Regions from separate parts of the Paenibacillus sp. FSL M8-0334 genome, predicted to be linked through region 3. Evidence: riboswitches for the same ligand, from Rfam matches in the RefSeq annotation. Region 3 holds a riboswitch; each other region holds the start of a gene.
What was found. A riboswitch is a leader RNA that binds a small molecule or an ion and turns the genes downstream of it on or off. The one in region 3 is predicted to bind cyclic di-AMP.

Region 1 (3,273 bases), on a different contig from region 3:
CGCCGATCGCCACAATGCCGCAGTCGAAGTTGCGGACGCCAAGCGACTTCAGCACTCCCTCATCCGTAGCATCCGCCACGACGGTATGCGTCAGCAGCTCGCTCATATCCTCCACAACCTCTTCGTCCCGGTCGATGCCCAGAACTTCATACCCCTGCTCCATCAGTTCAATGGCGAGGCTCGATCCGAACCGCCCTAGACCGATCACTACAAACTGTTTTGGTTTCATGTTTCCCGTCATGCTCCTTACCCAATAATCATTTTGCCTTCCGGATAACGGTACAATTCTTTGTTTTTATTCGGACCCAGTGCATACACGAGCGTCAGCAGTCCAAGCCGTCCCGCAAACATCGTGAAACAGATCAGCACCTTGCCGAAGGCCGTCAAATGAGGTGTCAGTCCCATCGACAGCCCAACGGTGCCGAAGGCCGATGTCGCCTCAAACAAGATCTCCAGAAAATGTCCATCCTCCGTAGTAGATAAAATCATCGCAACGGTCAGCACAAGCAGCACCGCGAGCAAGGCAATCGTCAATGCCTTCAGAATCCGCTCCTGAGCCAGCCGGTAGTGGAACAGCACAATGTCCTGACGTCCGCGCATCATGGCGACCACCGCCCCGATCATCACCGTAAAAGTCGTCGTTTTGATCCCGCCCCCGGTCGATCCCGGAGAGGCGCCGATAAACATCAGAATGACGATGAAAAATTGTGTCGCCTGCCTCATTCCTGTAATGTCAATCGTGTTCACTCCGGCCGTTCGGGGCGTGACCGACTGGAGCAGGGCCGCCAGCGTTTTGCCGCCGCCATCCAGGGTACCGAGCGTTCTCGGATTCGTGAACTCGAACACCATAATGACAACGGCTCCGACCAATATGAGCGCTCCGCTCATGGACAGAACGACCTTCGAATGCAGGGACAGCTTCCGTTTCTGGCGAAAATCAATCAGATCCGACAATACCACAAATCCAAGTCCCCCGGAAACGATTAAAAATATGGAAACGATGTTGATCAGCGGGTCACTCACGTACCCCGTAAAGCTGTGAAATTGTCCAAACAGATCAAAGCCCGCGTTATTAAACAGCGATATGGCATGAAAAATCCCGAAATAAACGGCCTGCCCGGCCGGCATGTCAAACGCCCAGCGTATCGAGAACAACGTGGCACATACGGCTTCAATAACAAATGTATAAATAATTACCCTCCGGATCAGCCGTACAATCCCTTCCACTGATGTCTGGTTCATGGCCTCCTGCAGCACCAGCCGGTCCTTGAACGAGATGCGCCGCTTGAACATCAGCGCGAACAGCGTTGCCATCGTCATAAAGCCTAATCCGCTAATCTGGATGAGCAGCATGATCACAAGCTCGCCAAAGGTGCTGTAGGTTGTCGCCGTATCAACGACGACTAGCCCTGTCAGACATACAGCCGATGTCGCGGTAAACAAGGCGTCAATCGCTCCAAGCGGCTCCCTGCCGGCTGTTGCCACCGGCAACATCAGCAGCATTGTCCCGATCCCGATGAGCGCTGCGAAGCCAAGCGTCAGGATTTGCGGCGGGGACAACTTGAGCCAAAATAATTTCGGGTTCAACTTGTTCACCTTCTGTTGATAAAAGTCAAAGAAAAAAAGACACTGGAAATCCAATGCCCCTTTCGGTTCTGGTTCCTGTGCTGCAGCCTACGAGGTTAGCTGACGGGTTCGGGCTTTCACAGGTTGCCCTATTCCTCCTCATTCATGATGAATCATGAATGACTTAGGAAATTCACCCCAATTACATGGTTCCCCCATTTTCTGGTCGAAATTCGGCTGTCTTATTTTCTTTGCTGAAAGCATGATGTGATTATAACGCAATCGCCTCACGAACCCAATGCTGTTTTTGCTGCAAAATATCTTTAAAAACGTCCGATTTGGGCATATTCAAGAATACGAGTACCTGCTTCTCTTGCATTTTCGTAAGCTTTCATTCGTTTTCATCGATTATTTAAAAAAATGACAGAGGGATAAGCTCCGTGAAGGGCACATATCTATGTTATATTGACTTATAGTTGTTTGAACTCTTCCACATCCGATACTTTCATACTGACGATAGGTATCTAATTTGCAGCAGTTATCCATCTCGAGGAGGAATTTCATGAATCGAATTCAAGAACCGCTGAAACTCAAAGCTAATTTCAGAACATTAATGATTCCAGCCATCGTCGGCCTCGTCTTGTTTCTGCTTCTGCAGATCGTGCTGCCCACCGCCGCCGATCCGGAGCTTCAGACGTCTGTTGTGATCACCAAGGAGGAAGCCTCACTGGCTGCCTCGAAATTTGCCAAGGACCAGTTAGGCTTCCCTGTAGAAGAAGCGACAGAAACGCTGGTGACTTATCAGTCGAATTCTGCGTTGTATGGATATTTGACCAAAGAGAAGAAGCTCGACGAGTACAATAAAACCTATGAGCAACAATATCCCTATGACGTATTCCGTGTTCGCTTCACGCTTCCGGGCCTGGACGCGCTGCTGGTGGATGTACATATGCAGACCGCGGCGGTTATCAGCTATACCCTTGATGCCGCGCACTCGAGCTATGACCGGATTGAGCTGAATACCGGCGCGGTACGGCGGGAAATGCTGCTGCTAGCCGAAGGCAACATGACCTTGTCCGAGAAACAGGCACTGGCAGAGCCCTGGCTCCAAAGGTCCGGCTATGATCCAGCCAGCCTGGAGCTGCTTACGCAGGAGGGCGAGCCCAAGCTGGAATATGCCGATCCGTCAAAATCCGTTCTGGATGCTCAGCTGAAATTGGAGTTCACGTTCGAAGACCGCCAGCTGCGCTCGTATCAGCAGGCCTTCGATGTTCCGGAGCAGCATACCGCCTATGTGGAGAAGCAGACGCAAAACGCGCTTATGCTTACGCTGATCGGGTACGGTTTGTTCACCCTCGTGCTCGGAATTCTCGCGATTGTATACAGCGTGAAAACACGTGCCCACACTTCTTTTAAACGCGGAGTGTTTCTGGCGCTGCTGCTGTTTGTCATCCAGATGCTGAACACCTACAATTTGATGCCAGTGTTCAAAGCCCAGGGGATGTCCAGTTTCGGAATTGCATTCATGATGATCTTTTATGTAATATATTCCCTCATCTTCTCGGCCCTTCTGTACTTCTCGCTGGTGGGCGGAGACGGGCTGTGGCGCAAGGAGGACGGGCTCAATGTGTGGCCGCGGGCGAAGGAACCGGGTTATGGGCCGTATGTGCTCGACAGCATGAAGCTCGGCTATCTGTGGGCATTCAT
Region 2 (3,273 bases), 770 kb from region 3:
CAGGCATTTGTCTGCGGCCTTTAGCGATAATGTTGTAAATGGAATTAACATCCATCTCTGCGCCGATTTGGTCAAGGGCTGGCCCCATTCCGCCTTGGAGCTGATCACCATGACAGGCAATACAGCTGGCTCTCAGCGTGGCTTCTGCAGCCGCCGCATCCAGCGTTACTTCAGGCATGGTAGGCTTCTCTTCTGCAATTTCAGCTTCTCTTCCTGGAAGCGTAAACATTAGCACAACAGCCAAGGCGCATGCAAAGAAGAACAATCCGCTCATAATCCATTTTTGCATCGTTATATCGTCCCTTCTATGTATACTGCACTTTTGCACTTACTTCCATTATAAACGAACATCCTATGACATCATAGCCAGTTGTGACAAAAAAAGCAACGTTCAAGGCCGACTTAACATAAAGTACACAAAATTGTGCCATTTGTACTTGCCAACCCTCACATCGTTTGATCCGGTCCTGCGGCGTCCGAATCGGTTGCCCCGGCACTTGGAGCGGGGGTGTACACCATGCAGTGGAACAGCGCCATGCCCTCCGGGGTCAGCCGCTCATACGTATCCGTCATCCGGAAGCCGGATTTCTCGTAAGCCCGAATCGCGCGTTCATTCCAAGCGAGCACCTCCAGATCGATTTCATCGGCAGGCCGTCTGCGGATCGCTTCATCCACAATCGCTTTTACAAAGGCTTTACCCATTCCCTGGCCGCACCAATCAGGCCGCATGCCAAGCCCGAGCCGGGTGACCTCATGCATCGGAAACAGCTGCCCGAATCCCCACAGACGCTGCTGGTGATCCAGCACAGATACATATTGCTGCTTACGGATGTCCGGATCGCCGAACTCAATGCCGAGCATCTGCATCTGCTCCCACGGCAGCCAGCCATAAATGTTGTAAGGGGGAGGGTAAGACCAGGAAGTAATCTCGGCGGCGTGTTCCTCGGTCATCGTGACGGTATGAAAGGTTATGGATGGCTCCTGCATACAATGTGCTGCTCCTTTGCTTTTCATTTGCTGCTCTGATCAAACCATGTGATATCTGATTACTAGCATAAACCGGTGAAGGCCTGTTCATACGGCTGTTTCTTTATATTTGAAAACGGGTATAGGAATGGTAGGTAGGAAGCGGAGCGCTTGCTCCCGCAACTTACTTCTGGAACTTACTTCCGAAAAAAATCGAAAAATAAAATGCCGCGATTGGAACTTTTTGACGATCTTAAACGTTATACATATATACAGAACAAGAAAAAAGCCGGCGGATGGATGATCTGCTACAATCCCCGGTCCAGCGGCTTATATGATTCGATATGATTGCTTATTAGTTGTAGTTAGCAGCTACTGCTTTATAAGTGCTTTGGCTCATGACGCGTTTGGCGCCTACATAACGCTTAGCATAGTAATCTTGGCTCAGCGGACTGACAATGACACCGCGCGACGAAGAAGAATGAGCAAACTTGCCGTCACCGACATAAATGCCGACATGAGATACACCTCTGCCGGATGTGTTGAAGAATACAAGATCACCAGGCTTCAGGTCGCTCTTCGATACCGCAGTTCCGACTTTGTACTGTGCTGCGGATGTGCGAGGAAGGGTAATTCCAAGCTTCTTGAAAATATAAGTGGTGAAACCGGAGCAATCAAACCCTTGGGTTGTCGTTCCGCCTGATTTGTAAGATACACCAATGACGGGCTTAATGGCATTGTTGAGTTTGGAATCGGCAAAAGCGCTTCCTGTTCCAAAGCTTAATGCAAGGACAAGGCCGATGGATACGGCCGCGAGTTTCTTCTTCAAAATAAAAAGCTCCTTCCACAGCCTGCGAGGTTAGCTTAAGGGTTCGGTTGAAGGTCACCCTATGATCCCTCTCTAGCGAGATCAATTCACCCAAAACGGATCCCCCGCTTCCCGTAAATGCGGGAATTCGGCTCGATAACATGTTAATTTAAGTTTCACTCTGCCTACACGACGCTGCGACAAGATGACTTGATGACAAAAGTTACAACAAAGATGACAAAGTTGTTACTAACATATTCGTTATTTTAGCAGAGTATTATCAATTTGGCAAACGAGGAAACTATTTTTTTAAACAAAAATCCCTATTTCCAGACAGCTGGAATAGGGATTTGTTGATTTGCAGTTAAAAAATTGTAATTAATTTGGAAGCGGCAGCGGTATATGGACAGCCATCGAAGGCATATAACACGGTTCATGTATGGTCAGCGGTACCCGATTTCCATAGATGATATTGGGCGGAGATCGACCAGATGCGGAACAGGCCGTGCAGGAAGTAGGAAGCCTGCTGAATTATAAGAGCAAGCAGCCCTGCCCAGTAGAAGGAGACGGCGCTGAGAAGCAGCACAACCAGCAGCGCTGATCCGCCGATCGTGATCGAGAGCAGGCTTGCCGTGCCGAGCCGCTTGAGACAGGCCACAATTGAGGCGGTCATGCTGACGCTGCCCGTCCGTCCGAACTGCATGTACAACAGGAGCAGCTTCATGAGGTAGGCGTACAGCAGCCAGCCGGCCGCAAAGGGCAGCACACGCAGCAAGAGTGCTGGCTCCTGGATCGAGTTAATCAACAGAGGCAGCATTTTGGGCACAAGCCAGTATGCAGGGGCGAAGGTAAGCACAAGCTCGGCCACATAGAATACGGAGACCGTTCTCCACCATTTGCGGATGCCGATGAAAAAGAACAGCCCTCGTTCCCCCTTGGCCTCCTGATGGAGGTTGTAGAATATACCGGCCTGAATGAGCGGCGTCAGCAGCATACGAATCAGCAGCAGGCCGATCAGCAGCCATCCGTAGGTATGGACGGTGGAGCTAAGCGACAGGCTCATCTCCCCTTCATAGAAGAACAGGAGCCGGCTCAGCTCGTTCGGAGCCGGATCTGGATATCGCATCAGGAGCGGGACCACGGCGGATTTGACCAGTCGATAAAGACAATAGCCCCATAACAGGCGGTACAGGAACAGCAGAATGATGACATACAACTGATCTTTTACACTGGCCCAACCCTGGCTTGCATAGCTTTTCATGTTTTCCCCCCTCACCATGACAGGCTGCCGAACAGCGTCTCCAGGAGCTTGGTTACGCTAAGGTTCCAGCGTGTGACCGTCTTCGGATCCATTCCCGTCCGCATATAGTTGTTGATATGGTTGTTCTCCAGCACGATCGTATATTTCGGATCCACCATCGCCCAGGATAGCGGGGAGCTGTACTCGAGCTTGTACGTGACGTGGCCGTCCTGACCGCTCCATACCTTCTCCAACGTCT
Region 3 (3,273 bases):
GACTTGATCAGCTCCACCAGCTGATTGCCAAATGGCGGCAGCATGCGCAGGGAGGCTTGGGGAAGTATGATGTTCCACATTCGCTGCCACGGCTTCATATTGAGCGCCACCGCCGCCTCCCACTGTCCCTTCGGCACCGCAAGAATCGCACTGCGGACAATCTCGGAGCCGTAAGCGCCGAAGTTGAGTCCGATCGCCAGCACGGCCGCTGCCATCTTCGGCAGCTCGATCCCGATAAACGGCAATGCAAAGTACAGCCAGAACAGCTGCACCAGCAGCGACGTTCCCCGGAATACTTCCACGTACACCGCCATCACCGTCCGCACGATCCACAGTTTGGACAGGCGCCCCAGACCGGCAATAAAGGCTGCGACAATGGCTAGCACCGCGGATAGCAGCGCCACGATGACGGTGATCTCCGCGCCCTTCAGCAGGGTAGGCAAAAATTCAATCCAAGACGATGGCATCTTATTCCCCGCACGCTGCGACTGCCGTCATATCGCCAGGAAGCTCATCCTCGGTAAATCCGAATTCCTGCAAAATCTCCAGCAGCTCGCCAGACTCCTTCATCTTCTGCAGCTCCGCATTGTAAGCCTGTTGGAATTCCGTGTCGGCCTGACGGAATGCCGTGGCACCGTATCCGCGTACGCTCTCCCCGTCGATGACCGGCTGCTCGAAATCCGCCACTCGCTCAATCTGATCATCACTAGCCGAATCCAGCATCGCCTGCAGCGATGGACCCGTCATCGTAATCGCTTGAACCCGGTCGGCCTGCAGTGCGCTGATCGCGGACGCCTGGTCCGGAACCTGGATGATGCGCTCGGATGGAATCCCCGATTTCTCCATGTAGCCGATCTCCACAGCACCGGTCATGACGGCAACCCTCGCTTCCTCGTTCGCAGCGATATCCTCGTAGCTGCCAAGGTTCAGCGGGTTCCCCTGCTTCACGGCCAGCGCTTCGCCGATGCTGTACTCCGGATCAGCGAACAGGACAGCCGAGCAGCGGTCGGGCGTGATGAACATCCCGGCCGTGATCATGTCAAAGCGGTTCGCCTGCAGCCCGGCGATCAGCGAGCCGAATTCGGTAAGCTCCCCCCGCATTTCCCCAACGCCAAGCCGCTCGAGAATGACGCGGGCGATCTCGACCGCCTCCCCTGTCAGCTCGCCATCGGCCGTCTGATAGGCGTAAGGCTTCTCGTTCGCGAAGCCGACCGTAACATACCCTCTCTCGATCGCCTTCTCCAGCGTGCTGCCTTGATCCCCGCATGCTGCAAGCACGCTAACCAGCACCAAACTAAGCAACAACAGAGCCACTTTTTGCAATTTCAAACCTTCCCACAACCTTTCTTGAAATCTGTGAATGCCTGTTTTAGGCATGAATAAATAAACCTAGTAAACTCATATTTCAACTAGGTTTTCATAGGGTCAAAATCCGTTTCAACGCTCCCATTATCCAGCGTTAATAATCGACTTTTCCTTATACTCCACGTCACTTGTACCGCCTGTGGATATGCATATGGACTTGCTTGGCGCTTACTCTACGCCCGGTTGATTGCCACCTCCTCTTCTTAACCAACGAAAAAAGACCTCTTGCAGGGGGATCCGAACATAGCTCCGCCAGCATGGGGTCAATGAAAAGAGAAAAGGCCCCTGTTCCATAGAATTAAGGGCCTTGGTATCAATCTCAATTATGTAATAAGACCCATCCACTGCTGACGAGGTTAGCTGACGGACTCGGGTAAGATGGTACCCTACACTTGACAATCAAGTGACTCGCCCCTAAAAAAACTGGTTCCCCCGCTTTCCGGACTTAAGCAACCGGAAACTAAGCGTGTGTTCATAATACAGGGAATGCTAGGAAATGTCAAACCGATCCAGCCCTTTAAGCGGTGAAGGATCGGCTGAAAACCGCATCACACAAGGCATTCCGCAAATTTAAAGAATTCATTTACGGGGTGTTCATCCCCCCTATAACTGCTCCCATCTCTCCTTGAAGAACAGCTCGTAAATCCGGCTGATCAGAATTTTGAGAATCATGTAAACCGGAACGACCAGCAAGACTCCGATAATGCCAGCCAGGTCCTGTCCGACCAGGACAAGCACAATGATGGTGATTGGATGAATGTCCAGCTGCTTGCCAAAAATATACGGGCCGATCAGATTGTCTTGGATCTGCTGAGCCGCCAAAATTATGACAAGCGACCAGATCGCGGTGGATGGCGACTGGATCAAACCAATGATAATGATCGGGATTGAGGACACGATGGCCCCGATAAACGGGATGAAGTTCGCAATGACCGCAACGACCGTCAGCAGCAGCGCATACGGAAGCCCAATAATGATGAAGCCCACATACATCAAGATTCCCAGTGCAAAATTGACAATCACCCTACCTACGATGAAGCCTTTGAGCGCACTGTCGATTTCACCAAGCACCGACGTGCCGACTTCCTTGAAACGGTTCGGCAGAAAGCGGACGATCAGCTCGCCGAATTTGCCGCCCTCCTTCAGCATGTAGTACAGCAGGATCGGGAAGATGAACATAATGATCGCAAATTCCGATATAATTCCCACCAAATTCACGACATATTCCGTCAGGAACGTAAAGCCTCGGTTCAAATATTCTGTCAGCGTCGTTAACGGATTGAAGCCTTCCGGAAACACACCTTCCAGGAAGCCGCTTTGCTCCAGCTCCAGCATCTTCTTGTTCAAGGCCGCGAAAATCGCCGGCGCATTGTCCACCAGGGCAATGATCTGCGCTTTAAGAGAGGGCCAGACCCCGATGAGAAAGCCGACCAGGATCCCCCCAAACACAACGTAAAGCAGCAGAATCGCCAGCGTCCGGTTCATCTTCTTCCTCTCCATTAGAGCCACCAGCGGTCTCAGCAGATAATAGAAAAAACCGCTCAGCATCAGCGGAACGATGATCACCGAAATAAAGGATAATAGAGGGTTGAATATGAAGCTGACTAACGAGCAAAGGTAAATGATAATCAGAATGAGAATAACGGCAAAACAGAACTTGAAAAACTTGTTCATCTTCAGCAATAGCGACTCCCCATCTCCTTATGTTTCAATTATCGTATCATGCAGAAGACCGGCTTTTCAAACGGCAGCGAAGAAGCGGGATACACATCCTTCTTGCCGCCTCAATTGACGCTCAATCTCACGGCCCATTTGGGTGCCGGATATATACTTCTTGTAACAGCTCCAGTATAATATGAAGCGTTATCCGGACAAGGCTGAAAGGTAGGGGGAACTTTTTTCATGGAT

Region 1: linked by a shared signal. The riboswitch ahead of MKX64_RS14595 (TrkH family potassium uptake protein) and the one ahead of ehuB (ectoine/hydroxyectoine ABC transporter substrate-binding protein EhuB) in region 3 are both predicted to bind cyclic di-AMP.
Region 2: linked by a shared signal. The riboswitch ahead of MKX64_RS09735 (C40 family peptidase) and the one ahead of ehuB (ectoine/hydroxyectoine ABC transporter substrate-binding protein EhuB) in region 3 are both predicted to bind cyclic di-AMP.

The regions. Positions count from the first base shown of each region.
Region 1 covers NZ_JBBOCH010000002.1:119,023-122,295, reverse strand. The annotation lists gene MKX64_RS14600 (potassium channel family protein) at 1-229, opposite strand, end outside; gene MKX64_RS14595 (TrkH family potassium uptake protein) at 247-1,587, opposite strand; cyclic di-AMP (ydaO/yuaA leader) riboswitch at 1,657-1,815, opposite strand; gene MKX64_RS14590 (CPBP family intramembrane glutamic endopeptidase) at 2,129-3,273, shown strand, end outside.
Region 2 covers NZ_JBBOCH010000001.1:2,233,245-2,236,517, reverse strand. The annotation lists gene MKX64_RS09745 (c-type cytochrome) at 1-289, opposite strand, end outside; gene MKX64_RS09740 (GNAT family N-acetyltransferase) at 448-987, opposite strand; gene MKX64_RS09735 (C40 family peptidase) at 1,322-1,795, opposite strand; cyclic di-AMP (ydaO/yuaA leader) riboswitch at 1,800-1,938, opposite strand; gene MKX64_RS09730 (hypothetical protein) at 2,208-3,035, opposite strand; gene MKX64_RS09725 (M1 family metallopeptidase) at 3,047-3,273, opposite strand, start outside.
Region 3 covers NZ_JBBOCH010000001.1:3,004,806-3,008,078, reverse strand. The annotation lists gene ehuC (ectoine/hydroxyectoine ABC transporter permease subunit EhuC) at 1-467, opposite strand, end outside; gene ehuB (ectoine/hydroxyectoine ABC transporter substrate-binding protein EhuB) at 469-1,323, opposite strand; cyclic di-AMP (ydaO/yuaA leader) riboswitch at 1,696-1,842, opposite strand; gene MKX64_RS13210 (AI-2E family transporter) at 1,969-3,048, opposite strand; gene cls (cardiolipin synthase) at 3,268-3,273, shown strand, end outside.